DNA from 3 places in the Dietzia sp. SL131 genome. Region 2 is predicted to be linked to each of the others. Evidence: predicted binding sites of a transcription regulator. Region 2 holds the regulator's gene; each other region holds the start of a gene.

Region 1 (10,533 bases), 1.3 Mb from region 2:
TGTAGAAGCTCAGCATCTTGTCGTTGACGTGCCGGCCGAGCGAGGCCGACATCCTCACCTTCTTACGCGTCGCCCGGTCCAGCGCCAGCCCCACGTCGTCCGCGGTACCGACCTCGACCATCAGGTGGATGATCCCGGTCGGGTTGGGGAACGGGGTGAACGCCAGCGAGTGGTGCCGCGGGTTGCAGCCGAGGAACCGCAGCCACGCGGGCTCGCCGTCGGCCGGTCGGCCCACGATCTCCGGCGGCAGGCTCATCGAGTCACGCAGCGTGAACCCCAGGACGTCACGGTAGAACTCGAGCGCCGCGGTCTCGTCCGGGGTGGACAGGACGATGTGGCCCGCACCCTGGTCGCCGGTGACGAACTCGTGCCCGTACGGCGTCGGGATGCGACGGTGCTGCAGCGCGATGGTGTGGTAGATCTCCAGCGTGAACCCGGCCGGGTCCTGACAGGTGATCAGCCCCCGCACCTTGCGGTCGCGCGCCACCTCGGCCGGGGCGTCCTCCCAGGGCACACCGGCCGCGTCGAGGCGCCGCTTGACGTCCTCGAACTCGTCCTCGTTCGCACACTCCCAGCCCACCGCGGAGAGCGTGTCCTCCTCGCCGGGGACGATGATCCACCGGTGCGGATGATCGTCCATGCGGAAGTAGAGCGACTCGGGATCGTCGCCCGATCCCTCCACGAAACCCAGCACCTTCGTGCCGTACTCGTGCCAGGCGGCCATGTCCGTGGCGAAGACCCGGACATACCCGAAATTGCTGATCGCCATAATTGCCAGTCCTTTCGATCCGTGAGGCGGATCAGACCATCGAGTCGGTGACCTTTTCGCCGAACTCGTTCTGCCCATACATGATGTACGCCTTGGTGGCCTCGTTGGCGGCGTGGACCCGCCCGGCGTTGGCATCCCGCCAGAATCGCTGGATCGGCGAGGTCTCCTCCAGGGCGCGGGCCCCGGAGTTCTGGAACAGCAGACCGATGGCGTCGATCGACCGCTGCGTGGCCCGGACCTGGTCGCGGCGGGCGCGCGTGCGGAGCTCCATGTCCGGGTACCCGCCGGCGGTGATGATGTCCTGCTCCTCGCGCACGTTGCGCATGAGCTGCAGCCACGCCGCGTCGATGTCACCGGCCGCCTCGGCCAGGCGCACCTTGGCGAACGGATCGTCCTTGACCGCGGTGCCGAACGCGGCGCGCACGCGCTCACGCTGGTGCCCGCGGTGCACCTCGTAGCAGCCGAACGCCATGCCGACGATCGGCGTCGAGATGGTGGTGGGGTGGATGGTGCCCCACGGCATCTTGTAGATGGGGTTGGTGTTGACCTCGAGCCCGGGGCTCTTGGTGGCCGCCATGAGACCGAAGGACAGTACGCGGTGCTCCGGGATGAGTGCGTCCTTGACCAGGATGTCGTTGGAGCCGGTGCCCTTGAGCCCGGCGACGTGCCAGACATCGAGGATCTCGTACTGGGACTTCTCGACCAGGAACGTGCAGAAGTCGACCATCTTGCCGTTGTCGTCGAGCACCGGGCCGCCCACGAAGACCCAGTCGGCGTGGTCGGAACCCGAGGACCAGGACCACTTGCCGTTGAGCACCAACCCGTCGGCGGTCTTCTTCGCCGCACCCATCGGCGCGTACGAGGACGAGATCCGCACCGTCGGGTCCTCGCCCCACACGTCCTCCTGCGCCTGCTGCGGGAAGAGCGCGAGGTGCCAGTTGTGGATACCGAGGATGCTCGCGCACCACCCGGTGGACGGGCACGCCGTCGCGATGGTCTTGACAGCGGTGTAGAAGGTCTCCATGTCCGCCTCGTACCCGCCCCACTGGGCCGGCTGGCACAGCTTGAAGAAGCCGGCCTCGTCGAGTTCCGCGATGTTCTGGGGATGGACCTTGCGCAGGTCCTCCGTCTCCTGGGCCCGCTCGGCGAAACCGGGCAGCAGAGCCGTGATGCGGTCGATGACCTCGTGGGAGGCGTACTCGCTCATGTGAACCTCTCTGGCGTTCGTGGGGGTGATGCGGACTAGACTAGAACACGTTACAATTTTGCACCAGGCAACCGCCTCCGGGCAAGAGCTTCTGGCACCCTGTGCCAGCACTTACGCACCCTGGTTGTGGCCTGCCCGCCCATTCTATAACCTGTTCTCATCCGGCTCACGCCCCTCAGGAGGAATCATGACCGCACCCGGCTCAGCCCCCGGAGCCGCCCGCGAGATCGATACCGGCAAGGCCCGGGATCGATATGCACGCGGCTGGCACTGCATCGGCACCGTCAAGGAGTTCTCCGACGGCAAGCCCCACTCCATCCACGCCTTCGGCACCAAGCTCGTGGTGTGGGCCGACGACGAGGGCGAGATCAAGGTCCTCGACGCGTACTGCCGCCACCTGGGCGGCGACCTGTCCGACGGCTCGATCAAGGACGGCAACATCGCGTGCCCGTTCCACGACTGGCGCTGGGGTGGCGACGGCAAGTGCAAGGGCATCCCCTACGCCAAGCGCGTTCCCCTGCGCGCCAAGACCCGCGCGTGGATCACCAACGTCCAGTCCGGCCAAGTCTTCGTCTGGCACGACCACGAGGGCAACCCGCCCCTCGAGCAGGACGCCATCCCGGTGATCGCCGAGTACGACACCGGTGAGTGGACCGACTGGGAGTGGAACCGCCTCGTCATCGAGGGCTCCAACTGCATGGAGATCGTCGACAACGTCGTCGACATGGCCCACTTCTACTACATCCACTTCGCGTTCCCGACGTACTTCAAGAACGTCTTCGAGGGCCAGACGGCGACCCAGTACCTCAACACCAAGGGCCGTCCGGACCACGACCCGTCCGGCGGCAAGTACGGCGACACCCTCCTGGAGTCCGAGGCCTCGTACTTCGGCCCCGCATACATGATCAACCCCCTCAAGCAGATGTACGGCGACTTCGTCACCGACGCGATCCTCATCAACTGCCACTACCCGATCGACCAGAACTCGTTCGTGCTCATGTACGGACTCTCGGTGAAGAAGCCGCAGGGCTTCGACGACGAGACGTCGGCGAAGATGGCGGCGAAGATCGCGACCTTCTTCGGCGAGGGCTTCCTCCAGGACGTCCGGATCTGGCAGCGCAAGTCCTCGATCGCCAACCCCCTCCTCTGCGAGGAGGACGGCCCCGTCTACCAGCTCCGCCGCTGGTACGAGCAGTTCTACGTGGACCGCGACAAGGTCGAGCCCGAGATGCAGGAGCGTTTCGAGTTCGAGGTCGACACCACCGCGGCCAACCAGTACTGGGAGAGCGAGGTCGCCGAGAACATGCGCAAGCAGGCGGCGGGCGAGGCGGAGATCTCCGACGAGCAGACCCAGTACACCGGCATGGCCGAGGTCGCCGGCGAGGCGGGCGCGGCCCCGTCGAAGAACTGATGTTCAAGAAGAACGATTCGCGGCGCGCGCCCACCTGGGACGAGACCGACCCGGCGCGCGCCGCGCGGCTCCACGAGTACACCGACCTGGATCGCGAGACCTACACGCGGGCCGGCTTCCAGCCCGTCGAGTGCCGCAGGTGTGGCACCAGCGTGGCCGTGCGCAAGAACAGCGAGAAGCACACCTCGATCCAGTGGACGGAGGGCGGCGACCGTAACTGCCCAGTCCTCAACGAGTGGCGCGAGGGTGGTGCACGGCCCGATGGCGAGGACACGTGCCCCCGGATGCTCGCGAGCATCCGCTACGCCTACGCCGAGGGTCTGCTGACCATCGCCGAGGGCGTCGACCCGGCCGACGACGAGCACATGGTGAACCCGCTCTACGTCCCCGAGTAACACCCCGACGTCCGGCGACTTCCCCGAGGCGAGAACAGCCCGGAGGAGGTCGCCGTCGTCTGGGACAGTGCGCAGAAACCCGTCCGCGCGTATCCAAGCGATAGGCTCCCGATCCATGACCGAAAATACCCCGCTCGGCTCCTTCGTGCGCGAGCTCACGATCGCCGAGGTGATCGAGGAGACCGCCGACGCCAAGTCGATCGTCTTCGACATCCCCGCCGGCTGCGAGGACGACTTCCGGTACACCCCCGGACAGTTCCTCACCCTGCGAGTTCCCAGTGAGCGGACCGGATCCGTCGCGCGCTGCTACTCCCTGTCGAGCTCCCCCACCGAGGACGCCCGGCTCAAGGTGACCGTCAAGCGCACGATCGACGGATACGGGTCCAACTGGCTGTGCGACAACGCCGAGGCCGGTATGAGCATGCACGTGCTCGCCCCGTCCGGCATCTTCACGCCCAAGAATCTCGACCAGGACTTCATCCTCCTGGCCGCGGGTTCGGGCGTGACCCCCGTGATGTCGATCCTCAAGTCGGCCCTCGCCCAGGGCACCGGCCACATCGTCATGGTTTATGCGAACCGCGACGAGAAGTCGGTCATCTTCAAGGACGAGCTGCAGCGCCTCCAGCGGGAGAACCCCGACCGCCTCACCGTTCTCCACTGGCTCGAGTCGGTCTCCGGCATCCCCACCGCGGAGATGATCGGCAACCTCCTCCAGCCCGTCGCGACCAAGCGGCACTCCTACATCTGCGGACCGGCGCCGTTCATGGAGACCGTCAAGGACGGGCTCCGCCGCTCGGGCGCCGACATGCACTTCATCCACACCGAGGTGTTCTCCTCGATCGAGGGCGACCCGTTCGCCGAGATCGTCATCGACGAGTCGGCCGACGAGGACGGCGCCGGCCCGGCGACCGCGATCGTCGAGCTCGACGACGAGGTCCACGAGGTCTCCTGGCCCCGCAAGACCCCGCTCCTCGACGTCCTGCTCTCCAAGGGGATCAAGGCACCGTTCTCCTGCCGGAAGGGCGAGTGCTCGGCGTGCGCCTGCATCCTCAAGTCCGGTGAGGTCGAGATGATGCACAACGGGATCCTCGACCCCGAAGAAGTGGAAGAGGGATACGTCCTGAGCTGCCAACTCCTCCCCAAGACCGACCGCGTCGAGGTGTCGTACTCCGAGTGAGCCCGCTCGGAATCCAGCCGGGGCTGGCAAACTCGGTGGCGTGACCAGCCCCGTCGTCGCCTTCGCCTCCAGGTACGGCTCCACCCGGCGCTACGCCACCGCGCTCGGGAGGCGACTCGGCGCGCCCGCGGTCGAGCTCGCCGACCTCGCCCCCGCATCCGACGCCGACCCGCTGATCCTGCTCGCGCCCGTCTACGCGACCCGGATCCTCGGGCGACGTCGGATCATCCGGGCTATCCGCTCGGCTCCCGGGCGGGTCGCCCTCGTCGTCGTCGCGCTCTCCCCCGCGGACGACCCCGGGCGCGGCTCCCTCTCCGCCCGCCTGATCACCGCCACCGGCCGGGCCGTCACCACCTTCCACGTCCGAGGTGACCTCGACCCAGCCCGGCTCAACTGGGTCGACCGCACCCTCATGGCCGCGCTCCGCCGCCAGTTGCGCAGGACCCCCGACACGCCCGCCGCGCGGATGCTGTTGTCCGGCGAGCCCCTGCACTTCGTCGACGAGACGGCCCTCGACCCGGTCGTGGCCTGGGCGGACGGCGGCGACACCGCCCCCTGAACCGCCAGCAGCCGCGCATTCCGGGGGTCATCCGGGGCGCGCGGCTGCAGGCCGGGAGGATCAGGCGTTCGCACGCTCCTTCTGGATCTCCAGCGCGATGTCGATGAGCTGGTCCTCCTGGCCGCCCACGAGTCGACGCTCACCGGCGCGGAGGAGGATCTCCGAGGCCGGCACGTCGTACCGCTGCGCGTGGCCCTCGGCGTGCTTCATGAAGGACGAGTAGCAGCCGGCGTAGCCGAGCATCATGGCCTGGCGGTCGACGACGCACTCGCTCGGCATGAGCGGGCGCACCACGTCCTCCGCGGCGTCGGCGATCTTGAAGAAGTCGACGCCGGTGGTGATGCCGAGCTTGTCGCACACGCCGACCAGTGCCTCGACGGGCGTGTTGCCCGCGCCGGCGCCGAACCGACGGGTGGAGCCGTCGATCTGCTGGGCGCCCGCGCGGATGGCCATGATGGAGTTGCCCACGCCGATGTCGAGGTTCTCGTGGCCGTGGAAACCGACCTGGGCGTCGTCACCGAGCTCGGCGACGAGAGCCGAGACGCGGTCGGAGACCTGGTCCATGACGAGCGCCCCCGCCGAGTCGACGATGTAGACGCACTGGCAGCCGGCGTCGGCCATGATCCGGGCCTGCTTCGCGAGCACCTCCGGCGGCTGGGTGTGGCTCATCATGAGGAAACCGACGGTCTCCAGGCCGAGGTCGCGGGCGTAGCCGAAGTGCTGGATCGAGACGTCGGCCTCGGTGCAGTGGGTGGCCACGCGGCAGATCGACCCGCCGTTGTCCCGGGCCTGGAGGATGTCGTCCTTGATACCCAGGCCGGGCAGCGTGAGGAATGCGATCTTGGCCTGCTTTGCGGTCTCGGCCGCGACCTTGATGAGGTCCTGGTCGTACGACTTGGCGAAGCCGTAGTTGAAGGAGGCGCCGCCGAGGCCGTCGCCGTGGGTGACCTCGATGACCGGGACGCCGGCGCCGTCGAGCGCGGCGACGACGTTGCGGACGTCCTCGACGGAGAACTGGTGCCGCTTGTGGTGCGAACCGTCGCGGAGCGAGGAGTCGGTGACCCGGATGTCGAGCTCGGAGCTGTACGCGCGGGCCTGGGCGTTGTGCGGGTTGGTCATGTCCATGTCTGTCACACTCCGAGCTTGGTCTTGGCGATGTCCTCGCCGACCTTGGTGGCGGCGGCGGTCATGATGTCGAGGTTGCCGGCGTACGGCGGCAGGAAGTCTCCGGCGCCCTCGACCTCGACGAAGATCGCGACGCGGGCCATGCCGCCGGTGATCTCGGTGGGAGGGTCGAACTGCGGCTCCTGGAGTAGGCGGTAACCCGGCACGTACTCCTGGATCTCCTTCTCCCGCGTGCGGATGGCGGTGGTGATGAGGTCGTGGTCCGCATCCTCGGGGATGGCGCAGAAGATCGTGTCGCGCATGATCATCGGCGGCTCGGCCGGGTTGAGGATGATGATGGCCTTGCCGCGCTTGGCGCCGCCCACTTTCTCGATCGCCAGCTTGGTGGTCTCGGTGAACTCGTCGATGTTGGCGCGGGTGCCCGGGCCGGCCGACTCGGAGGAGACGGAGGCGACGATCTCGGCGTATTCCACGGGCACAACCGAGGACACGGCGTGGACCATCGGGATGGTGGCCTGGCCGCCGCAGGTGACCATGTTGTGGTTGGGGGCGTCGACGTGCTCGTGGAGGTTCGCCGGCGGGATGACCATCGGGCCGACCGCGGCCGGGGTGAGGTCGATGGCGATGATGCCGGCCTCTTCGTACTTGGGCGCGTAGGCCTTGTGCACGTACGCGCTGGTGGCCTCGAACAGCAGGTCGGGCTTCTCGCCACCGGCCTCGATGGAGGTGAGCAGTTCGTCGGCGCCGCCCGCCATGCAGGTGAGGCCGTGGTCGGCGGCGCGCTTCATGCCCTCGGACTCGGCGTCGATGCCGATCATCCATTTGGGCTCGATGTACTCGCTGCGCTCAAGCTTGTACATGAGGTCGGCTCCGATGTTGCCGGACCCCACGATCGCGGCGGTGAGCTTGGTCTTGTCTGTCATGACGGAAGTGTCGCGCGGGCGGGCTCGCGGGACAACAGGTTGTGCCACTCAGTGAAATCGCGGCACTCCAGGGCGGTGCACGCCGGCACTCAGGCCGGCCGTGCGCGCGCCCGGGCCGCGCCCGGAGGGTTCGTGAGGTGACCGTCTGCGCTGATGAGCCGGTCGGCGAAGGCGTTCCACTCGCGTTCCCGTATGGCGTCGCGCGCACGGGCCAAGGGGCCCTTGGGTCTGGTGCGGTGTTGGTGTCCGGTGTCGGTGAGGATGATCAGTTCGCCGAGTGGGCCGGGCCTGTAGGCGTTGGTCCCGAACGTCTTCTCCCGGTGGTGTTTCCGACACAGGCAGACGAGGTTCCACTCGGTGGTCGGCCCGCCGAGTTCGGGATCCTTCGTGTTGAACGCGATCACATGGTCCACGTCACAGTCCTCCGCGGGAACCGAACACCCCGGATGTCGGCAGGTGCCGTCGCGCATGCGGATGCGCTCCGCCATCGCGGGGGTGATCAGGTAGCGCAGGGCGTGTTCCGGGGAGTCGAGCACGCCGGGGGCGGGGTCGACGAGTTCGAACCGCACGCGTGCGTCGGCGCCCTCCAGCAACTGCTGGCACAACCAGGAGTAACTGCTGTATGCGCCGTGCACGAATTCCACGCGGTTGGGCAGCCCCTGCGCGGCCGCGGCGATCACGCTCACCCGGATCGGCCGGCCGGCTGCGGCGGCGTTACCGAGCGACGGCCTGGGCATGTCCGCACCCACGGTGACCTCACCCAGCTCGATCGATCCGTCGTCCCCCGGGCCGGAGTCCGTCCCGCCGGCGTCGGCGGGCGCCGGGGCCGGGGCGGGCGCCGGGGCGTACACGGCGAGGGAGGCGAGAGCGTCGGCACGCAGCTGATCCAGCGTGCCGGGCACCCCGTCTCCGGAGGCAGCGCGGGCGTCGGTCTCGATACGTCCCCGCAGCAACTCCGCATCGGCCAGAGGCAGCTTCGCCCACATCGAGGCCATCCCGTTCCGGCCCGACCGGAACCGGACCGTACGCGTGAGCGCCGCCCGGGCCCGGGCATCCTCGGCGCCCTCCGGGTCGAGCCGGCCGACGGCCTCATCGATCCGGCCGTCCACCGAATTGCGAGTCGGCCGGTCACCGCCGTCCAGGTCGTCGACGATGCCCGCCACGACCTCGTCCTCCACGTCCGAGACGATCGAGTCGGGCACCTCGGCCAGCTTGCAGGCGATGTCGATGGCGAGCTGTTCGGGAACGACCCCGCGCTCCACCGAGGCCCGCAGTCGCGCGAGCCGCGAATGGATCTGGACCCCGGCGGTGACCAGACGCGCGGCGTGCCAGCACGTGAGCTGACAGGCCGCCACGAGATGGTCACGAGCCCTGGATTGCGGGTCCAACCGTGCGTATGCCGAACGTGCACGAGCACCGCTCCCGGCGACCCCTTCGGTGCGGTCGACGCCCGTGCCGACCTCATCCGCCCGGGACATCTGCTCGACCAGGGCCGCTGCCGCCTCCAGCCGGGTCGCACCTGCCCGGTTCTGCGCCAGGGTCGCGGCCCGTGCCGCCTCGCTCACCTCCGTCGAGTCGAGCCCGCCCAGGGATTCCGGAACCGCGAACAGTGACTTCGTCGTCGACAATTCCCCCACCCCCCTCGCGCTCGATTTAGAACTTGTGTTCGACAGTACGGCACTGCAGGCGTTAGCGCAAGCGTTCGATCCGCCCGGCCTCCGGTGTCCGACCCGCGCGCTACACTCACCGCATGACCGAGCCCCCCTCTTCTCCCGTCGACCGCGCCTTCGAGGTGCTACGCGTGACGGCGGGCGGGACAGGGATGACGCTCAGTGAGATCGCGCGCGAGACCGGGCTGGCCAAGTCCACGACGCTGCGCCTCCTGGCCGCGCTCGAGCGCAACGACGCGGTGACGAGGATCGGGCAGCGCTACCGGCTGGGGCCGTTGGTGCACGAGCTGGACCCGATCCCGGTCTCGCCGGCGTACGAGCGGATCCGCCGGGTGCTCACACCGTTTCTCGCGCACCTCTTCGAGGCCACGCGCGCGACCGTTCACCTGGCCACCCTGCACGGCGACGAGGTGGTCTACCTCAACAAGTTGCACGGGCCGCGGCCGATCCCGTCGCCGTCGCGGATCGGCGGCGGCCTGCCGGCGTACTGCACAGGGGTGGGAAAGGCGATGCTGGCGTTCGACGAGGCAGCGGCCGAGCGCGTGGCGCAGGAGCCGTTGGTCGAGTGGACGGACACCACTGTGACCTCCCCCGACGCCCTGGCGGTGGAGCTCGCCGAGATACGACGGAGGAGACGCGCGATCGACCGCGCCGAGCTCACGCCCGGCCTGTACTGCGTGGCGGCGCCGGTGTTCGACGACGACGACGAGGAGCGCGCAGGCGGGACGCGGGCCGTCGCCGCGTTGTCCGCCAGCGCGGCGGACGAGAGCGCGCTGGCCCGGCTCGAGCCGCTGGTCACCCGCGTCGCCGCGGCGGCCGGTCGCGCGCTGGCCGCGGACGGTTAGCGGAAGTCCATGGTGACGTCGCCCAGCCCGGCGAACTCGGCGCGGAAGCTGTCGCCCGGGGCGGCGTCCATCGCGCGGATCGCGGTGCCCGGAAGGATCACGTCGCCCTTGCGCAGACGGACACCGAACTTGGCGACCGTCGACGCGAGCCACCCGACCGAATTGAGCGGGTTACCGAGCACCGCGTCGGAACGCCCGGACGCGAGGAACTCGCCGTTCTTGTAGAGGGTCGCGTCGATCGCCGCGACGTCGATGTCCGCGAGCCGGACCCGCTGCTCGCCCACCACGTAGCCACACGACGAGGCGTTGTCCGCGATCGTGTCGGGCAGCGTGATCTTCCAGTCCCGGATGCGGGAGTCGATCAACTCGATCGAGGGGACGACCCACTCGATCGCCGCGGCGGCCTCCTCCTGGGAACATCCCTCCGGCGGGATGTCGGCGCCCAGGATGAA
Region 2 (10,533 bases):
ACCCGGCCTCGGACCGGGGATCGGGGTCGCTCCGCCCGAACTCGATCCGCTCTGGGCGGTGGGTGACTGCTCGGTCATGTCGTCCTCGTTTCCTTCTGCCGCGTGTCACGGCACCATCACCGGGATCGCACCGGTCATCGCCTCGCCGCCCCGTTTCGAGGAGACGGCATCCTCCTAGTGTGTACCAACCTCCGCCCGGGTGTCCGGCGTATCCCCGCGGTATCCCCGGACGGGTCCGTTCCGCGGTGTCGGGGGCGGTCAGTAGGGTTTCCGGGTGTGAGCCCCTCTGTCGTCCTGGTCCCCGGAGCGCCGGTCCTCGTGCCGGAGCTGTCCGGCTCTGCGGTCGCCGAGACCGAGGGCGGTGTGGCCGCGATATGCGAGATGCTCCGCCGGGCCGGGCGCGGCGCGGCACGGGTCGTCGTCCTGGGGACCGACCGCGCGGGCAGAAGCCTGGGGGAGATGCGCTCCTCGCTCTCCAGGTGGGGGGTCGACGTGCCCGTGGGTCCGCCCGGTTCCCCGCCGGCGCCGCAGGGGGCGGTTCCCGACCCGGCGTTGATCGCCTGGTGGCTGCTCGACCTCGCGGGTATCGACCTCCCGAGGAGGTTCTTCGGCGTGACCGGGGGACCGCAGCCCGTCCCCACGCCGGTGTCGGACGACCTCGTCGTCGTCGACGCCGACGGCCCCGCCTCCCTCACTCCGCGTGCTCCCGTACCGGAGGATCCCCGCGGTATCGCCCTCGACGGGCGGCTCGCCCGGTGGTTGCGCGCCTCCGGCGAGCTCCCGGACCCCGGCGAGCCGGTGGCCGACGAGATCGGCTGGTGGAGCCGGCCCGCGTGGCGCGTCCTGGCGGAGCTCGTCGCGGACCGCACGGCTGTCGAGGCCCTGTCCTGGGCGCCGTTCGGGGTGGGGTATCACAGCGCGTGGTGGCCACCGGTGGCGGCCGCGCACGCCGCGGTGGGTGACGACGCGCCGGCCGCCACTCCCGGCGAACCCGGGGCACCGTCATGACCGGGCGTGTTCCCGTCGCCGTGGTGGGGCCGACCGGGACGGGGAAGTCCGAGCTGGCGCTCGGCCTCGCCGAGCGACTCGGCGGGGAGATCGTCAACTGCGACGCCATGCAGCAGTACCGCGGGATGGACATCGGGACCGCCAAGCTCGCGCCGGCTCAGCGGCGCGGGATCCCGCACCATCGGCTCGACGTGCTGGAGGTCACCGAGACCGCCAGTGTCGCGGACTTCCGTACCGAGGCGGAACGCGAGATCAGCGAGATCCGCGATCGCGGCCACGTGCCGATCCTGTGCGGGGGGTCGATGATGTACATCCAGGCGCTCGTGGACGGGTGGTCGATACCGGACACGGACCCGGAGGTCCGGGCCCATTACGAACGTCGCCTCGAACAGATCGGGGTGCAGGCCCTGCACGCCGAACTCGCCGTGGTGGACCCCGAGGCCGCGCAGACCATCCTCCCCAGCGACCCCAGGCGCACCGTGCGCGCGTTGGAGGTCGTGGAACTCACCGGCAAGCCCTTCTCCGCCTCCCGACCGACGATCGGGGAGCCGCGCTGGGGCACGCGCATGCTGGGCCTGCGCTGCGGTCTGCCGGAACTGGACGAGAGGCTGACGACGCGTACGGCCGCGATGTTCGCCGACGGGCTCGTCCCGGAGGTCCGCCGGCTCGTGGGAGTCGGACTGCTCCGGGGCGTCACCGCACGGCGCGCGATCGGGTACGCCCAGGTGCTCGACGAGATGGACGGGCAGCAGCGGATCGACGACGCCGGGGCGGCCCGCGCCGAGGAACGGACGGTGATCGGGACCCGCCGCTACGTCCGTCGCCAGCGGTCGTGGTTCGGCCGGGATCACCGGATCCGGTGGATCGACACCGACACCCACGGACGCGACGCCGACGCACCCCGCCCGCTCGAGGCTGCGCTGGGGATCCTCGGGGAGGGCCGGCGGTGAGCAGCCCCGGACCCGGGCGGCCGCGGGTCCAGTCCGTCGACCGGGCCTTCGACCTACTCGACGCGCTGAGCATCCGCGGGGGTCGGGCGAGCCTCGGGGACCTCGTCGCCGACACGGGTCTGGCCGCCGCCACCGTCCACCGGTTGTGCGGCACGCTCGCGGAGAGCGGTCACCTCCGGCGCGACGCGGGCCGCGACTATCTGCTGGGACCGCGTCTCCAGCGGATCGGCGACGTCGCCGGACGCGCCACCGCGTCCTGGGCCGTGCCGGTGCTCACCGCCGTGGTCGAGGGCACCGGGGAGACCGCCAACCTCGCCGTCCGGGAGGGCGACGGGGTGGTCTACCTCGCCCAGGTGCCGTCCCCACACTCGATGCGGATGTTCACCGAGGTGGGACGACGGGTGGACGTGCACTGCACCGCGGTGGGCAAGGCCCTGGTCGCGGGCGACGACGACGACGAGGTCCGCAGGATGCTCGCCAGGGCGGGCATGCGCCGCTTCACCGACTCGACCATCGTCGAGCCCGACAGGTTGATCGAGGAGCTGCGTGTGGTGCGACAGGCGGGGTTCGCCACCGATGAGTCCGAGCAGGAGGAGGGCGTCCGCTGCGTCGCCATCGCGGTGGGTACCGGGGACGCCGCCTTCGCGGTGTCGGCATCCGGGCCCGAGGCCAGGTTCACGCGCGATCGCCGCGACGCCGCCGTCGCGATCCTTCGTGCGGCCGTGGCCGGGCTCGTCCCCTGATCTCGCGTCCGGCGAGCACGCCCGCCCGCCGGACGCCATCGGGCCGGGCGCAGGACGCCCGCGGCCGTTAGAGCGGCGAATCCGCCACCCACCGCCCGGATCCGGCCCCACCGGCGTGGGATCGGAGGTCGGGCGGAGGTGGCGGATTCTGCGGGTCGGCGGGTGGGCCGGCGCCGGTCTAGCCCGCGTTGGCGGCCTTGAATTCGCGACGACGGCGATGCAGGATCGGCTCGGTGTAGCCCGACGGCTGCTTGGTGCCCTCGAGGATCAGTTCCCGGGCCGCCTGCCAGGCGATGGACTTCTCGAAGTCCGGTGCCATGTTCCGGTAGGCGTCGTCGCCGGCGTTCTGCTTGTCGACGATCTCGGCCATCCGGCGCAGCGAGTCCTCGACGTCGTCGGCGGTGATGATGTCGTGGCGGATCCAGTTGGCCAGCATCTGCGAGGAGATCCGCAGGGTGGCGCGGTCCTCCATGAGGTTGACGTCGTGGATGTCCGGCACCTTGGAGACGCCGATGCCCTGCTCGACCCACCGCACGACGTAGCCGAGGATGGTCTGGCAGGAGTTGTCGACCTCTTCCTTCTTCTCCTCGTCCGTCCAGTCCGTGGACGGGGCCAGGGGGACGGTGAGGATGTCGTCGACACTCGCGCGGGCACCCCCGGCGAGCAGCTCTTCCTGCCGGGTCATGACGTTGACCCGGTGGTAGTGGGTGGCGTGCAGCGTGGCGCCGGTCGGGGAGGGCACCCACGCGGTGTTGGCGCCGGCCTCGGGCTGGCCGATCTTCTCGGCGAGCATCTCGGCCATGAGGTCGGTCTTGGCCCACATGCCCTTGCCGATCTGGGCGCGGCCACGCAGGCCGCACGCCAGACCCGTGTCGACGTTGAAGTCCTCGTAGGCGTTCATCCACCGGGCGCCCTTCATCTCGCCCTTGCGGATCATCGGCCCGGCCTCCATGGAGGTGTGGATCTCGTCGCCGGTCCGGTCGAGGAAGCCGGTGTTGATGAACACGACTCGTTCGGTGGCCTCGGCGATGCAGGCGGCGAGGTTGACCGAGGTGCGACGCTCCTCGTCCATGATGCCCACCTTGAGGGTGTTCTCGGGCAGCCCGAGGAGCTTCTCGACACGACCGAACAGCTCGGTGGTGAACGCGACCTCCTCCGGCCCGTGCTGCTTGGGCTTCACGATGTAGATCGACCCGTGTCGGCTGTTCCGGCGCTCGTTGCCCTCGGCGATCCCGTGCATGCCGGCGAGCGAGGTGACCAGTGCGTCGAGGATGCCCTCGGGCATCTCGTTGCCGTCGGCGTCGAGCACGGCCGGGTTGGTCATCAGGTGGCCGACGTTACGCACGAACAGCATCGAGCGGCCGTGGAGACGGACTTCACCCGAACCGTCGGGCGCGGTGAAGACCCGGTCGTCGTTGAGGACACGGGTGAAGGTCTTGTCGCCCTTGGTGATCTCCTCGGACAGGTCTCCCTTCATGAGCCCCAGCCAGTTGCTGTAGCCCTGGGTCTTGTCCTCGGCGTCGACGGCGGCGACCGAGTCCTCGAAATCCATGATGGTGGAGACGGCGGACTCCAGGACGACGTCCTTGACGCCGGCGCCGTCGGTCGAGCCGATGGGGGAGTCCGGGTCGATCTGGATCTCGATGTGCAGACCGTTGTTGCACAGCAGGACCGAGGACGGGCTCGAGGGCTCGCCGAGGTAGCCCACGAACTTCTCCGGGGCCGCCAATCGGGTGCTCGACCCGTCGGACACGGTCACCTGCAGGCCTCCGTCGACCACGGCGTAGGCCGTGGAGCCCACGTGGCTGCCCGACGCCAGCGGTGCGGCGTCGTCGAGGAACTCACGGGCCCAGTCGATGACCTTGTCGCCGCGGACCTTGTTGTACCCCGAGCCCTGCTCGGCGCCGTCGGACTCCGGGATCGCATCGGTGCCGTAGAGGGCGTCGTAGAGCGAACCCCAGCGGGCGTTACCCGCGTTGATCGCGAACCGGGCGTTCATGACCGGCACGACGAGCTGCGGGCCGGCGACCGTGGCGATCTCCGCGTCGACGTTCTCGGTCGTGACGGAGACGGACTCGGGCTCGGGAACCAGGTACCCGATCTCCTGCAGGAACGCCTTGTAGACGCCCGGGTCGATCGGCGCCGGGTTCTCGTGATGCCAGGCGTCGATCTGGGACTGCAACCGGTCGCGGGTGTCGAGCAGTTCGCGATTGCGGGGGGCCAGCTCGGTGAAGATCTCGGAGGCGCCCGCCCAGAACGCGTCGGGATCGACCCCGGTGCCCGGGATCGCCTGGGAGTTGACGAAGTCGTACAGGACCTCGTCGACCTGGATTCCGCCGACAGTGATGCGTTCGGACATCGATGCTCTCCTGGAGGTAGGGGACCGTTCTCCAAGTCGACTCTAGTGGGCGTACCGTCCGGCATCATCCGACATTTCCACAGTGCGGAACGGTCCCCGCCGGCGAGTACGATTTCGCCATGACTTCGACGCGCCAGGCCTCGCAGCCCGACGGTATCGCCTTCCTCAAGGGCCACGGCACCCTCAACGACTTCGTGATCCTCCCGGACGATCAGGCCGACCTGGACCTCGACGTGTACCTCGTACGAGCACTGTGCGATCGGCGTGGCGGAATCGGCGCCGACGGAGTCCTGCGGATCGCGACCGCCGGAGCCCTCGTCGACCGCGGCGTGCTCGCGACCCTGCCGCCCGGCGTGGACGGTGCGGACTGGTTCATGGACTACCGCAACGCCGATGGTTCCATCGCGGAGATGTGCGGCAACGGGGTCCGGGTCTTCGTCCACGCCCTCGTCGCGACCGGGAGAGCGGAGGCCGGCTCGATCCCGGTGGGCACGCGGTCAGGGGCCCGCCCCGCCGAGGTCCTCTCACACTCGGGTGTTGACGCGGTGGTGCGGGTGGACATGGGGGAGCCGCGTCTGCTGGGTCTGTCCTCGGCGGAGGTCGGTGGCCGGACCTTCGCGGGACTCGCCGTCGACATGGGCAATCCGCACCTCGCCTGTGTGGTCCCCGATCTGGACGCCGCGGGCCTCGCCGGGCTGCCGGTGCAGGAGGCCCCGGTGTATGACCGGGACTTCTTCCCCGACGGCGTCAACGTCGAGATCGCCACCCCGATGGTGGACGGTCGGGTCTCGATGCGGGTCCACGAGCGGGGATCAGGGGAGACCATGTCCTGCGGAACCGGAATCGTCGCGACCGCGGTCGCCGCGCTGGCCGACTCGGGGGAGGCGACGGGCGACGTCGTCGTGGTGGTCCCCGGCGGCGAGGTGGAGGTCTCACTCACCGAGGCCGGGTCCTCGCTCACTGGGCCGTCCACACTCGTCGCCCGCGGTCATTACCACCGTGGTCGGTAGCACACCGTCTCGCACGGGACACCGGGGGCCCGGTGTGAGAAGATGAACCCGAATGACTACTGATCACACGGCCGCTGACCGGCCGACACGCGACCTCGATCCGTCCATCGGTGATTTTCAGCTCGAGGAGAGATCCTCGATGCGCCGGGTGGCGGGGCTCTCCACCGAACTCCAGGACGTCAACGACGCCGAGTACCGCCAGCTCCGACTCGAACGGGTCGTGCTCGTCGGTGTCTGGACCGAAGGGTCCGCCGCGCAGGCGGACGCCGCGATGGCCGAGCTCGCCCAGCTCGCCGAGACCGCGGGATCGGAGGTGTGCGACGCGCTCATCCAGCGGCGTGACAAGCCCGATGCCGCCACCTACATCGGGTCGGGCAAGGTCAGCGTCCTCAAGGACGTGATCGCCGCGACCGGCGCGGACACCGTCATCTGCGACGGCGAACTCACCCCTGGACAGTTGCTCGCGCTGGAGAAGGCGGTCAACGTGAAGGTCATCGACCGTACCGCGCTGATCCTCGACATCTTCGCGCAGCACGCCACCAGCCGTGAGGGCAAGGCCCAGGTGACCCTCGCCCAGATGGAGTACATGCTCCCCCGTCTGCGTGGGTGGGGCGAGTCGCTGTCGCGCCAGGCGGGCGGTCGTGCCGGGAGCAACGGCGGCGTCGGTCTCCGTGGCCCGGGTGAGACCAAGATCGAGACCGATCGGCGTCGGATCCGCGAGCGGATGGCCCGTCTGCGCCGGGACATCAAGGGGATGAAGCAGGCCCGGGACACCAAACGGCACCGACGGCGTTCCACTCCGGTGCCGTCCATCGCCATCGCCGGCTACACGAACGCCGGGAAGTCGAGCCTGCTTAACAGGATCACCGGAGCCGGCGTCCTGGTTCAGAACGCCCTGTTCGCCACACTCGACCCGACGACGCGCAAGGCCGAGTTGCCTGACGGCAGAGCAGTCGTCTTCACGGACACCGTGGGATTCGTCCGACACCTGCCGACCCAGTTGGTCGAGGCGTTCAGGTCCACACTGGAAGAGGTCGTCGACTCCGAGTTGCTCCTCCACGTCGTGGATGGTTCGGATGCCTTCCCGCTCCGCCAGATCGAGGCGGTGCGCAAGGTGATCAACGAGGTGGTCGAGGAGCAGAACGCGGAGCGGCCTCGGGAACTCCTGGTGATCAACAAGATCGACGCCGCGGATCCCGTGGTCCTCACCGAGTTGCACCACGCGCTGCCCGACGCCGTGTTCGTCTCGGCGGTCACCGGGCAGGGTGTCGACGAACTCCTCGAGCGAATCACGCAGATCGTCGCCTCGGGGGACACCGAGGTGACCCTGTCCGTCCCGTACTCCCGCGGGGACGTGGTGTCGCGGGTCCACGCCGAGGGCGCGGTGGTCGAGGAGGAACACACCCAGGACGGAACCCGGCTGGTGGTCCGCCTGCCCGCGTCCGTGGCCGGCGAACTGGACGAGTTCGCCGCCCGCGGTCCACATGACGGCGCCGCCTGACCCCTTCGGGGACGGGCGGCGCGTCGTTCGAACCGGGACTCAGAGTTTCCGGAACACTGTCACGACCTTGCCGAGGATCGTCGCGTGCTCGCCCGGAATCGGGCTGAACGACGGATTGTGGGGCAGCAACCAGACTCCGCTCGAGTCGTTCCGGAAGGTCTTGACCGTCGCCTCCCCGTCGATCATGGCGGCGACGATCTCCCCGTTGTCCGCGACGTTCTGCCGCCTGACCACCACGTAGTCGCCGTCGCAGATGGCGGCGTCGATCATCGACTCGCCGACGACCTTGAGCATGAACAGATCGCCTGATCCGACGAGGTCCGACGGCAGGGGGAAGATCTCCTCGACGGCTTGCTCCGCGAGGATGGGCCCGCCCGCCGCGATCCGGCCGAGCACGGGGACGTAGACGGGTTCGACCGCGCCGCCCGGACGCTGGGGCTCCGGAGCAGGTGACCGACGGCCCCGTGACTTCTGCCCCGGGACACCGTGGACGTCGACCGCCCGCGGCTTGTGCGGATCCCGCGTCAGGAAGCCCTTCTTCTCCAGCGTGCGGAGTTGATGCGCCACCGACGACGTGGACTGCAAGCCGACCGCGTCCCCGATCTCGCGGATGCTCGGCGGATAGCCACGCTCCTTGACGGTGTCGTGGATGTGGAGCAGAACGCTCTTCTGTCGGTCCGTCAGTGACTCGAAATCGGGCTTCGGCATCTCGTGTGGTCCCTTCGGCGAATGGATGTTCGACGCTGTGATCTGTCTACACCCTAGTGCCACGGGCTGCGGCGCGCCACACACGTGTTCGAAGAAATTCCTCCGTGGATCGTGACTGTGTCGGAGTCGCGTGATACAACTCTAGGGGAGTTCGGATTCGAACAGATGTACTGAGAAACACATACAGGTGTGCGAATCACGATCGCACACCGTATCGAGTAGGGAGCCACCATGACCGTTGTCGAGCTTCAGTCCCACCCACGTCCGGCCGCGCGGTGGACCGAGGTCTGCCCCGACGACCATCGTGGACGGGTCGCGCACCTCGACCGGCCCGGTGACGTGTCGGCGCGGTCCACCCGTGCGCCGCGACGCCCCCTGGCCCGACCGGAGGGCAGCCGGCCCGCCGTCACGTCCTCGCGTGCGGAGAATCTCGTCCGGCCGCGGGTGACCGCCCGTCCGGCCGCCGTCACGTCGGTCGCCCCGGGTCGCCGTGTGCTCGTGCGCCCGGTCTCCACGGACCGCGTGCGGGCGTGCCATGTCGAGGCCCCGGCGTCCACCGGGGTCGTCGACGACGTGCCGGCCTGGGTGCTACTGGCGTGCGGGATCGCATTCGGCGTGATCATGCTTCTCGCAGTGGCCTTCCTCGGTGGACCCGCCTACGCGTGACCGGGCAGCGGGCCTCCTAGAATGGACCGTGGGCGGTTGTATACCGCCCCCGCGTTCCGTCAGGCACGATCCGGGACGCGTGAACTCCGGTCGACGAAGGGCCCCACGGGAATGTACTGCCCGACATGCCACCACGAGGACTCTCGGGTAATCGACTCACGATCCGTCGACGAGGGTCAGGCGATCCGGCGTCGACGGGAGTGCCCCCGGTGTGGACACCGGTTCACGACGCTGGAGACGCCCCTGCTGACGGTTCTCAAGCGGAACGGGGTGACCGAGGCGTTCAGTCGGGACAAGGTCGTCCGGGGTGTCCGCCGCGCGTGCCAGGGACGATCGGTTGACGAGGACGCTCTGCGTCGCCTCGCCCAGCAGGTCGAGGACGCTGTGCGATCCGGCGGTGCGTCCGAGGTTCCCGCCCACGAGATCGGGCTCGCCATCCTGGGCCCTCTGCAGGATCTGGACGAGGTCGCCTACCTGCGGTTCGCGTCCGTGTACAAGCAGTTCAGCTCGGCCGACGACTTCGAAGGCGAGATCATCGCCCTCCGGGAGCGCCGCGCGAGCCGCTGACCGCTCGGCGTCATCGGGATGACCGCGGGGCGAGCGCAGACGCGACCGCCTTGTCGATCCGCTCTGCCGATACCGGCCGTGCGGTACCCAGTGACTGCGCGAACAGCCCCACCCGGTACTCGGCGAGCATCCACCGCAGGTCGCGGCACGCCCGTGCGCCACCCGGCCGCCGTCGCAGCGCGGCGCACGCCTCCTCGACGATCGACTCGGAGCGGTTCAGCTTCGCCGTGAGTTTGCCGTGCCGGGCGGGTGACTTCTCCGCGAGGTCCAACCGGAGGCCGACCGCCCGCACATGTCGCTCCAGATGTGGAAGCACATCCGAGGGATGGCGGGCGAGGAATCCGCGCCCGACGAGGAAGTCCAGCGAGGGACGGACCTCGTCGGCGACGTCTGCCGGCGCCGCCGCCAGACGGCCCGACACGGACTGGGCGGCCATCAGCGCGGGAACCGCCGACGAGATCGCGGACGCCACCGCACCGGGGACCTCCGCCCGCGCAGTGGCCTGGAGTTCGTGGAACTCCGCGACCGTGAGAACCGGTGCGCCCTTTCGCCGGGCGATGATCCGCCCACTCGCGGCGAGCGACGCATCCGAGACCAGGGATTCCATCCCGCCATGCGGGTACTGGGTGAGCGCGAGCCGCTGCTGGACCGGGCGACCGCGCAGAATCGATGCCGTCGAGACCAGGCCGCCCGAGACCAGCGTGAGCACCGCCGACGCCTGGGTGGATCGACGCTCGTCCTCCGTGGCGCACGCCACGAGGTGAATTCCGTCCCCACCGACGCGCAGGGCGGGGTAGACGGTCACCTCGACACCGTCCACCGAGCCGGTGACCGACTGCGGGAGGTCGCCGATGGTGTCGGATGTCCACTCCCGGCAGGGCCCCTTGTCGGGTACCAGACGGGCGTTGAGGGTCGCCCGTACCCTGTCCACCAACCGGGTCCTCAACTGCGCGAGATCCGTTCCGGACGCCACGACCTCGTCGCCGTCGACCACCTCGAAGCGCATCCGGAGGTGGCCCGG
Region 3 (10,533 bases), 340 kb from region 2:
AGCGACAGTTCGGCCTCGCCACCGTCGTGGTCACCACCGCCTCGTCGAAGGGCGCGGTGCGCATCAGCGCCCTCGACGCCACGCAGGCCGAGGAGATGGCCGACCGCCTCACCCTCCTCGCCGAGGACGATCAGCGGGACGCCACATGACCGGCCCGGCCGGCGCGGACCATGACGACTGGCTGCCGCTGGACCGTCGGACGATCACCTCCACGACCGTGGTGGTCGCCGCGGCACTCGTCGCCGCCGCGATGCCGACGGCGATCGGCATGCTGGTGGGCGGGCTGGCCACCGGCTGGGTCCTCCTCTGGACGGTGGGCGGGGTGGTAGTCGGTACCGTCGCCACCGCGATCGCCGAGTCCGCCCGCCTGACGGTGACCCGCTACCGCGTCGACGCCCACCGGATCGAGCGCCGGGTCCGCTTCCTGTCGAGCACCACCTCGACGCTCTCGACGCACCGGGTCCGCAACGTGGAGATCACCGCCGACGTCATCCAGCGTCGCCTCGGTATCGCCACCCTCAAGCTGGCCAGCGGTGAGACAGACGGGTCGAGGATGACGTTGGCCGCCCTCGACCGCGCCGAGGCCGAAGACCTGCGCCGCCGACTGCTGGCCGACCGCGCCGACGCGGACACGCGCGAACTCGCCCGCCTCGATCCCCGGTGGGTCCGCTACGCCCCGGCCAGCCTCATGACGCCGGTGTTCGGCCTGGTGGGCTTCGGCATCGTGCTCCAGGTGGCCGACTGGTTCAACGCGGTGCCGACGGTGCTGGAGTGGGTGTGGGACCGCGTCGGCGGGCTGCCGCTGCCCGTCCTCGCCATCGGCGTGGTGGCCCTGACCCTGGCCATCGGGACAGTCGCCGCCACAGTGCTGTTCGTGGAGAACTGGTGGGGCATGCGCCTGGAACGTCACCGCGACGGTTCTCTCGAGCTGCGCCGAGGCCTGGTCGTGGGCCGGCACGCGACATTCGACGGCCGACGCGTCCGTGGCGTGACGCTGCACGAGCCGCCGGGGTTCCGCGCGGTCGGGGCCGCCCGGCTGGACGTGATCGCCACCGGCGTGGGTATCGGCAACGACGAGAACGGCAAGCCCAAGCAGAGCCCTGCGCTGGTCCCGGCCTCGCCGCGCGACGTGGCCGCTGGCGTGGCGGCGGAGATGCTCGGGACACCGGTGCCGGGTACGGCGGCGGGCACGGCAGCCGTGAGGACGGAGGCCGCGAAGACGGCGGCGGCGGGCACACCGGGGCCGGACGCGCTGCGCTCCCATCCGCCTGTGGCGCGACGACGACGAGCCGTCCGCGCGGTGGCCGCCACCCTCGCCCTCGCCGGGATCGCCCTCGTACTCGCGCTCGTGTGGCCGTGGCTGTGGTGGGTTCCCGTCACCGTGGCCGCGGTCGGTGGGACGGTCGCCGCGTGGGCCGCGGTCGACAACTACCGCGGACTCGGCCACGCGGTGGGCGGCACGGTGGTCACGGTCCGTAAGGGTTCGCTCCTGAGACGGACCGATGTCCTGTACCGCGATGGGGTCCTCGGCTGGAACGTGCGGCGCACCCCGTTCCAGCGCCGGGCCGGGCTGGTGACGCTGGTGGCGACCTCGGCCGGCGGCGGCGGTGCGTTCCGACTGCCGGACGTCGCAGAGGCCGAGGCGCACGAGGTGTGGTCGACCGCCGGCGACGTGTGGGACCACCTGGCCGAGCCCCGCGACTGAGCGACTCCGCGGCCGAGCCACCCCGCACGGGCGCAGGCCCGGTCAGTCGGCGTCCACGGGCCTGTCGTCGGTGGCCGGATCCAGCTTCCGGACCAGACTGGGCGCCAGGTCGGAAAGCGCGTACTCGTCGAGGAGCCGCCGGGCCTCGTCGTCGTCGACCCCGGCGAAGACCCGCCCGATCGTGACCCCGTGCGTGGGCACGGCGACCACCCGTATCTCATCCCCGGCCTCGACGGGGCCCGCGGCGAGGACCCGCGCGTACGCGCCCGGGCGCCCGCCCTCTGTGAAGCGCCGCACCCAGCGCGGCTTGCCCACGTGGTGGCCGAAGGTCTGACACGGGATCCGCGGCGTCGTGACCTCCATGCGCAGGCGGCCCACCTCCAGCACGGTGCCGATCTGCAACTGCGAGGTGTCGACCCCCGCCACGCGCAGGTTCTCGCCGAAGTACCCGGGCGGGATCGGGCCGCCGAACTCGGGCTCCCACTGCTCGACGTCGGAGTCCGAGAGCAGGTAGACGGCCTTCCACACCCCGCCGTGATGCTGGCGGTCAGCCTGGACGTCGCCGTGGAGGCCGTACTCGCGCACCTGGACGGGGCCGTCGACGGGCCGCTTGTCGATCGCGGTGACGCCGACCCGGCCGGGCACCTCGAGCAGCTGGTCCACCACGCACACCGCGCGGACGGTGAACACCTCGCCCACGGTGATCGGCGCGCGCTCGGTTTCCGTGCCGGCCATCACTGACCGAACCGACGGTTGCGGGCTCCGTACTCGCGCATCGCCCGGAGGAAGTCCACCCGGCGGAACGCCGGCCAGTACGCCTCGGTGAACCAGATCTCCGAATACGCGCTCTGCCACAGCAGGAAGCCCGAGAGCCGCTGCTCGCCGGAGGTGCGGATCACGAGGTCCGGGTCGGGCTGGCCCGAGGTGTAGAGGTGCTCGCCGATGCCGTCGACGGTGATCGCGTCGACCAGCTCCTGTCCGCTGCAGCCCTTGTCGATCAGCTCCTGGACCAGCTCGCGGGCGGCGTCGGCGATCTCCTGCCGCCCGCCGTACCCCACCGCGACGTTGACCTTGACGCCCGGCCGGCCCCTGCTCACCTGCTCGGCGTGGCGCAGTCGCTCGGCGAGCCAGTCCGGCAGCACCTCGAGACGCCCGACGATCCGGACCTCCCAGTTCTTCCCCGGGCCGGTGATCTCGTCCACCACGTCCGCGATGATCTGCAGCAGTTCATCGAGTTCCTCGGCGTCGCGACCGAGGTTCTCCGTGCTGAGCAGGTAAATGGTGGCAACGTCTACACCGAGGTCGTCACACCACCCCAGCATCTCGGCGATCTTGACCGCGCCCGCCCGGTGACCGTGCGCGACGTCGGTGAACCCCGCCTCGCGTGCCCACCGGCGGTTCCCGTCCGCCATCACGGCGATGTGCCGCGGCAGCCTCGACTCGTCCAACGAGGCGCGGAGGCGCGCTTCGTACAGCGAGTACAGGGGGAAGGAGACGGCCACGCGGAAAGGGTACCGCGCGCCGTCGCCCGCCCAGTGGTGCCCCTCGGGCCGCCGACCCCGGGCCGACCGCACCGGCGACGGGGGCGGCGGCGTGGGCGGCGGGGCCAGCGGCGGTCAGCCCCGTCGGCCCTGTCGGACGGCCGCGGCGAGCGCGCGCAGGCTGTCGGCGGTGGTGTCCCAGCCGATGCACGCGTCCGTCACGGACCGGCCGTACACCAGCTCGTCGGCCTCGACGGACTGGGCGCCGGGCTCGAGGAAGCTCTCGATCATCAGTCCGGAGATGCCCTGCTCCCCCGCGCCGATCCGCTCGGCCAGCTCGGCCACGACCTCGGCCTGACGCTCGTGCGACTTGCCCGAGTTGGCGTGGCTCGCGTCCACCATCACCAGACCGGGCAGGCCGACCTTGCCGACCGCCGCGACGGCCGACGCGACGGACTCGGCGTCGTGGTTGGGTCCACCGGTCCCGCCGCGGAGGATGACGTGGCAGTCGGTGTTGCCGGCGGTCTCCACGACCGCGGCACGCCCGTCGGCGTCGGTGCCGAAGAACACGTGCCGCGCCGCCGACGACCGGCAGCCGTCGACCGCGACCTGGACCTCGCCGTCGGTCCCGTTCTTGAAGCCCACCGGCATCGACAGTCCCGACACCAGCTGACGATGTACCTGGCTCTCCGTGGTGCGGGCGCCGATCGCGCCCCACGAGACGGCGTCGGCGATGTACTGCGGGCTGGTCGGCTCGAGGAACTCGGTCCCCACGGGTAGCCCCAGGTCGAGCACGTCGAGCAGCAGGGTGCGGGCGGTGCGCAGGCCGCGCGGGATGTCGTAGCTCCCGTCGAGCGCGGGGTCGTTGATGAGGCCCTTCCACCCGACGGTGGTCCGGGGCTTCTCGAAGTACACGCGCATCACGATGAGCAGGTCCTCGGCCGTCTCCTCCGCGAGCGCGGCGAGTCGCGCCGCGTAGTCGAGGGCCGCCTCGGTGTCGTGGACCGAACACGGGCCGACCACCACGAGCAGGCGGTCATCGCGCCCGGCGAGCACGTCGGCGACCTCGGCGCGGCTGCGCTCGACCAGCGCCTCGCGGGCCTCGCCCAGCGGGAGCTCGCCGAGGATCTCGGTCGGCGTCGGCAGCGGGGAGTAGGACAGGACTCGCCTGTCGGCGGTCTGGGTGGGGTTCTCGGCGGTGACGGTCACGGCTGTGCACTCCTGGCGATGTGGTCATGGCGGGCCGGGTGCCGTGATCTCGTGGTGCCCTGTATCTCGCGCACCCGGATCCGCCGTCTGGAAAGGCGGAAGGCGGCGACCATGGTGGTCACCGCCTCTGGGCTCCGGGTGTCGAGACGTCCGTCTAGCGGACGCGTGCGCTCGCGGCGCGGGCTCCACCCGGAGCCCACATAAAGCGCCAATAAGCGCGAGCGTTCGACATGCCGGACACGATAACAGAATCGGATCGTCTCGGGTCACCCACCTCCCCGCCGAGGGGCGGCCACGGGGTTCGTCGCCACCACCTCTCGCTATGTGTGGGACCGGACGTTCTCCACCTCCGCCCGCGCGGCGACAGTCCTCCCAATCGAACACTTGCGCTAGTTTCTCATAGCCGGTATAGTCGAACTTATATTCGAGTGCGAGCCCAGCACGCGTGAGGCGCAGGAAGGACGGGGTCATGAACACGACGACGATGAGCCTTTCCGACTTCGGGGCGCTGCGCGCGGTGGATGAGCCGTTGGAGTCGTTGGACGCGTCAGCGCTCAGCGAGGTGGCCCGGTCGGTGACGCTGGCGCAGAACCTCGCCGCGGCGAGGCGGCTGCACGCCGCGTACCTGCTGGTGGAGAGCTTCCGCCGCCTGGACGAGGCCACCCACGGCGACACGCAAGACGACACCCGCCCCGCCCACGCCCGCCTGGATCCGGCCGGCCGGGCCCGCGACCACCTGGCCGCGGCCATGTCACTGACCTGCTGGCACGCCGGCCACCTGGTCACCGCCGCCATCCAGGCCCACACCCGGCTCCCGCTACTGCGGGGCGCCCTCGAACGCGGCCTGCTGCCCGAGCAACTCGCCATCGACGCCGCCTGCCGCCTGGCCGGCGTGCCCGATGAGGTCGTCGGCGCCGTCGAGTCCGATGTCATCGGCCGCCTCACCCGGGCCCTTGCCGGTGGCCACCGGCCCAGCCGCTCCGCACTGGACACCTCCGTCGACAACGCGGTCGCACGCCACGCCCCACAAGCCGCCCAGGACGCCGCAGACGCCGCCGCCGAAGAACGGACCGTGCGGTTCCGCCCCGGACGCAACGGCATGACCTCCATGTGGGCCAACCTGCCCTCCGGTGACGCCGAGAAGCTGCGCCGCCGCATCGAGGCCGCCGCCCGTGCCGCCGCAGACCTGTGCCATCCCCGCAGCCGCAACCAACTCCGCGCCGACGCCCTCATCGCCCTGGGCGACCCCAACACCACCGACATCGCCGACCCCGCACACCACCCCGAGGACACCGCGAACACCGTCGACGGCGACCGCGGACACCTGCCCCCGCTGGGCGCCTCATGGGGCACCGACAAGCCCGTCCGCATCTCGGTCATCAACACCATCGCCCAAGGACTGCCCAACCAGGTCCAGTTCGTCAACGGCGCCTACGCCAGCTTCGACTGGCTGTGCGAGGAGATCCTCTCCGGTGGCGACACCACCGTCCGGTTCGAACTCATCGACCCCGCCCCCGGCACCCTCGACGCCCCCGAAGCACTCCTCAAATACTTCATCACCCCGGCCCTGGCCGAACGGATCCGACTACGCGACGGAACCTGCCGCCACCCCGGATGCACCGTCGATGCCCACGACTGTGAAATCGACCACGTCATCGCGTTCGACCACCGGCGCCCCGAACTGGGCGGCCCCACCGCCGAGTGGAACCTGATGTGCCTCTGCCGCAAACACCACCGCGAGAAGACCTTCGGCCACTGCGCCTACCGCCCCGGCCCCCTCGGCGAGCTGACCATCATCACCGAAACCGGCCACGAACACCACACCAACCCCACCGGCCCCCTGGCCCAGGCACGCAACCACATCCTCGAACACCAATGGCGAGAACACCTCGACCGCCTCACCGCCGACGACGGCCACCTCACCAACCCGCCAGGCACCACCCGGCGCCGCTGCGAGCCGCCACGCCACGAACCACCGCCCCGCGACGCCTCCCACACGGCGTAGCGTCGCCGCCTCCTACAGACTGGCCGCCCTCTGGGGTTCAGCGCTGCCAGGTGCTCGATCGCCTGGCCACCTCGTGGATCGCGTCGATCTCGCGCAATCTCAGGCGTGGCGGTTGAGCCTTGAGAAATCGGCCGATCCCCCGCCGCGGGACAACGGCAACCGCACCGTCTGCAGGCTGGGCCCTCACCGTGAACCCTCGTCGCGCGCCCACGACCGCTATCAACCCGATCACCGGCACCGGGAACCCGACGTGCTCCGCGAGCATTCGTGACGCCCGCTTCGCCTCGAACCTGCTGTTACGGACATAGGGGACTCGTCGACCGTTCACCATGACGATGTCTCCGCCGACCCACACCGATGCCTTCGGGTGGTTCTTCGCATTCACGGTGAACACGCCACCCGGGCCGACCACCACGTGGTCGATATCCGCACCACGCTCGCCGACGCGAACGGCATGGAGCACCCTCCACTCCGCGCCGAGCCTGCCGAGCTGCTCGGCGACGGCGTGCTCGCCGTCCGCGCCGATCCGCCATGCCCGCTCGTCCGTCTTCGCGTCGAGCATCCGGGCGAACAGGTGCCGCATCAGCCCCTGCGCCTCGCGCTCCGCCAGCGCCCGCTCACGCGCTGCAGCCCCGGCTCGCACGTCCGCGAGATCGTGCCATCCGGATGGCACGGCCGGCACGGCTGGCTCGGCTGATGACGTTGATGGCGGCGCTACTGGCGCCGGGGCGGTCCGAGTCGAGCGCGACACTGGCTGTGCGTTCGACTCCCGGTCCGATACCTCGCACTCCGGCGCAGTCGACGCAGTGGGAGACGCCGACGCCAACGGAGACGACGGAGACGACTCGTGTGCCGAAGCTGACTGCCGGGGCGCAGGCGAATTCCGGCAGGAAGACGGCTCGTTCGTGTCGAGATGTTCCTCGATCGCTCGGCGCAACAGAGGGAGGTTCGACAAGTCGTCGGAGTGGAATCTCCCGCTGGCCACGTCGAGGTACCCGAGGTCGGTGCCGCCGGGGGTGGATGCATAGAGCCTGTCGTGCCCGAACCGCTTCCACCTGCGGACGATCCAATCGGTCACGAGCCCTCCGGTGGTCAGCCGAGTTGTGTACGTCGACGAATGGTCACACCTCGGCGTGCCGGGCCGCAGATGTTCGACCGAAGTCGTTCCGCGCGACGGGGGTCACCGGCGTCGCTCACAGGCGAGGCCGGGTGGGGCGCGCGCTGCGGGCAGCCGGCAGCCGGCAGCGGGCAGGGGGCAGCGGGCAGCGGTGCCCCGCCCGCGGCCCGCTGCCGTGCACCCGCCATGTGAGGGGGAATACCGCCCCACGTTCTTTTGTTTGACATGTCAGCAAGTTAAGATCGGGACACCACCAGACGAGAGGCCACCATCATGCAGTTCGGAATCTTCAGCATCGCCGACATCACCCCGGACCCCACCACCGGGCGGATACCCACCGAGCACGAGCGACTGGAGGCGGTCGTCGAGTACGCCACTCTGGCCGAGCAGGTGGGCCTCGACGTCTTCGCGCTGGGTGAACACCACAACCCGCCGTTCGTGACGTCCTCCCCCACCACGACGTTGGGCTACATCGCGGGCAGGACCTCCGAGATCATCCTGTCGACGGCCACCACCCTGATCACCACCAACGACCCGGTGAAGATCGCCGAGGACTACGCCATGCTGCAGCACCTGGCAGGCGGCCGGGTGGACCTGACGATGGGCCGTGGCAACACCGGCCCGGTCTACCCGTGGTTCGGGCAGGACATCCGGCAGGGCCTGCCGATCGCGATCGAGAACTACGAACTGCTCCACCGCCTGTGGCACGAGGACGTCGTGGACTGGGAGGGCAAGTTCCGCACGGCCCTGCAGCAGTTCACCTCGACCCCGCGCCCGCTGGACGGCGTCGCGCCCTTCGTGTGGCACGGCTCGATCCGCTCGCCGCAGATCGCCGAGCAGGCCGCGTTCTACGGAGACGGCTTCTTCCACAACAACATCTTCTGGCCGATCCACCACACCAAGCAGATGGTCGAGCTGTACCGCCGCCGCTACGAGCACTACGGCCACGGCTCGGCGGACCAGGCGATCGTCGGCCTGGGCGGGCAGTTCTTCGCCCGCACCAACAGTCAGGACGCGGTCGACGAGTTCCGCCCCTACTTCGACAACGCCCCGGTCTACGGCCACGGCCCGTCGCTGGAGGACTTCACGGCCCAGACCCCGCTGACCGTCGGCTCGCCGCAGCAGATCATCGACCGATACATGACCATGCGCGAGCACGTGGGCGACTACCAGCGTCAGCTGTTCCTCATCGACCACGCCGGCCTGCCCCGCAAGACCGTTCTCGAGCAGATCGAGATCCTGGGCACCGAGATCGTGCCGACCCTGCGACGGGAACTCGACGCACTGCGCCCGGCCCACGTCCCGGACGGGCCGACCCACGCCGGGCGAGTGGCCGCCCGCGACGCCGACCTGGCCGCCGCCGGCGATCCCACCTATTCCGACGCGTACCGCTTCGGCACCGGCGACAACTGGACGGGCCTCACCGCCGAGGGCGGTCAGCGCGCCCAGGAGCAGTCGCTGGCCCGCGCCCGCCGCAACCAGGCCCGCCTCGCCGAGGCGCCGGCCGGGAAGGACTCCAAGTGACCGACCCCCACAACAGCCACTCCGCCGGGCGGCCGCTCAACCTCGTCGTCGTCGCCGCCGGAACCTCGGTGCCCTCCAGCACCCGGATGCTCGCCGACCAGCTCACCGCCGCGACCCGCGACGCGCTCGCGCGGCACGGCCAGAGGGTCGACGTGACGGTTCTCGAGGCGCGCGAACTGGCGCACGAGGTCGTCGACGCCACCTTCACCAGGTTCCCCGGGGAGAAACTGGCCGCGGCGATCGACGAGATCAACCGGGCGGACGGACTGATCGCGGTGACGCCCATCTACAACCAGTCGTTCTCGGGCCTGTTCAAGTCGCTGTTCGACGTCATCAAACCCGGCACGATCGCCGGCGTGCCGGTGGCGTTGGGCGCGACCGGCGGCACCGCTCGGCACTCGCTGGCGGTCGACTACGCGCTGCGGCCGATGTTCGCCTACCTCAAGGCCGACATCGTGCCCACGACCGTGTTCGCGGCGGCCGAGGACTTCGGCGCCGTGGCCACCGACGGCGACGAGGACTCGCTGCGCGCCCGTACCGCGCGAGTGGGGACCGAACTGTCGGACTACATGCTGCGGTTCGCCGGGGTCACCGCCGGCGCGGTGGCGCCGACGCGCGCGGACTCCGGTCGGGGACGGAAGACCGACGACGACGAGTTCAGCGACTTCGTCCCGATGGGCGACCTCTTGGGCCGCTGAACCGGCGGGCGGGTTCGCCCTCACCACGGTCCGCCCTTCGGAGGTCGATCCGCCCGCGGGACCCGCAACGCGGATCGACATCCGAGGGGCGGACCGTGTGCTGGATTCGGGGCGGGCTCAGCGGAGGTCGGGCTCAGCCGGGGGGCGGACTCAGCGGGGGGCCGGCTCAGCGGGGGTCGGGCTGCCCGTCGGTCTGCTCCAGGGGCGGGACCGCCCCGCGGTCGGTGCCCTCGTCGGCGAGCTGATCCGGCTCGGGATGCTCGGTGTCGAAGCTCTCCGGCAGGTTCTTGATGTGCTTGTTCATGTTGCGGATGAGCAGCACGGTGGCGATGAGCAACAGCAGGATCACCGGGATACCGATCGGCGATGCCTTGCCGAACTCCGGCCCCACCGGGTTGTCGTTGTACCCGGGCGTACCGGGCGACTGGTTCTGCGCGAGGACCATCGCCGACTGGTACGCCAGGATCTGGACGTCCGGTCCCAGGGTGATCATCGTGGGTCCTCACTCGTGCTCGGGCCGACGGGGAGAGCGACGTACGGGTCGACTCCCTCGAACAGGTCTGTCTCGTATTCTCCCTCACCGAGCTCGGGAAAGCCCACCCGGCTGGCGGCGAGCTCGAACTCCTCGGTGGGCCACACCCGCTGCTGCATCTCCACGGGTGCGGCGAAGAACCAGCCGTTGGGGTCGATCTGGGTGGCGTGGGCCAGCAGTGCCGAGTTGCGCTGCTCGAAGTAGTCAGCGCACTCGACCCGCGTGGTGACCCGCTCCATGATGTCGGGGCGGTCCCCCCAGC

The links. Region 2 encodes LexA, which represses DNA repair genes until DNA is damaged. Its sites were predicted from a motif close to CGAACANNTGTTCG; they were not measured.
Region 1: the regulator LexA is predicted to act here: its motif matches at 9,222-9,235, upstream of OVA21_RS01550 (HNH endonuclease signature motif containing protein).
Region 3: the regulator LexA is predicted to act here: its motif matches at 4,809-4,822, upstream of OVA21_RS09220 (HNH endonuclease signature motif containing protein).

The regions. Positions count from the first base shown of each region.
Region 1 covers NZ_JAPPRI010000003.1:190,364-200,896, reverse strand. The annotation lists gene hsaC (iron-dependent extradiol dioxygenase HsaC) at 1-769, opposite strand, end outside; gene hsaA (3-hydroxy-9,10-secoandrosta-1,3,5(10)-triene-9,17-dione monooxygenase oxygenase subunit) at 801-1,976, opposite strand; gene OVA21_RS01580 (Rieske 2Fe-2S domain-containing protein) at 2,164-3,387, shown strand; gene OVA21_RS01575 (hypothetical protein) at 3,387-3,782, shown strand; gene OVA21_RS01570 (ferredoxin--NADP reductase) at 3,898-4,959, shown strand; gene OVA21_RS01565 (flavodoxin domain-containing protein) at 5,000-5,518, shown strand; gene dmpG (4-hydroxy-2-oxovalerate aldolase) at 5,579-6,643, opposite strand; gene OVA21_RS01555 (acetaldehyde dehydrogenase (acetylating)) at 6,649-7,566, opposite strand; gene OVA21_RS01550 (HNH endonuclease signature motif containing protein) at 7,656-9,203, opposite strand; gene OVA21_RS01545 (IclR family transcriptional regulator) at 9,317-10,081, shown strand; gene OVA21_RS01540 (2-keto-4-pentenoate hydratase) at 10,078-10,533, opposite strand, start outside.
Region 2 covers NZ_JAPPRI010000003.1:1,452,748-1,463,280, reverse strand. The annotation lists gene OVA21_RS07630 (DUF349 domain-containing protein) at 1-78, opposite strand, end outside; gene OVA21_RS07625 (hypothetical protein) at 277-1,008, shown strand; gene miaA (tRNA (adenosine(37)-N6)-dimethylallyltransferase MiaA) at 1,005-1,958, shown strand; gene OVA21_RS07615 (IclR family transcriptional regulator) at 1,955-2,701, shown strand; gene OVA21_RS07610 (malate synthase G) at 2,880-5,060, opposite strand; gene dapF (diaminopimelate epimerase) at 5,180-6,070, shown strand; gene hflX (GTPase HflX) at 6,123-7,571, shown strand; gene lexA (transcriptional repressor LexA) at 7,611-8,321, opposite strand; gene OVA21_RS07590 (hypothetical protein) at 8,511-8,945, shown strand; gene nrdR (transcriptional regulator NrdR) at 9,057-9,512, shown strand; gene hrpA (ATP-dependent RNA helicase HrpA) at 9,523-10,533, opposite strand, start outside.
Region 3 covers NZ_JAPPRI010000003.1:1,792,987-1,803,519, forward strand. The annotation lists gene OVA21_RS09195 (PH domain-containing protein) at 1-149, shown strand, start outside; gene OVA21_RS09200 (PH domain-containing protein) at 146-1,705, shown strand; gene OVA21_RS09205 (MOSC domain-containing protein) at 1,748-2,440, opposite strand; gene OVA21_RS09210 (isoprenyl transferase) at 2,440-3,207, opposite strand; gene OVA21_RS09215 (3-deoxy-7-phosphoheptulonate synthase) at 3,322-4,395, opposite strand; gene OVA21_RS09220 (HNH endonuclease signature motif containing protein) at 4,865-6,400, shown strand; gene OVA21_RS09225 (nuclease-related domain-containing protein) at 6,438-7,478, opposite strand; gene OVA21_RS09230 (LLM class flavin-dependent oxidoreductase) at 7,791-9,041, shown strand; gene OVA21_RS09235 (CE1759 family FMN reductase) at 9,038-9,739, shown strand; gene OVA21_RS09240 (hypothetical protein) at 9,906-10,232, opposite strand; gene mca (mycothiol conjugate amidase Mca) at 10,229-10,533, opposite strand, start outside.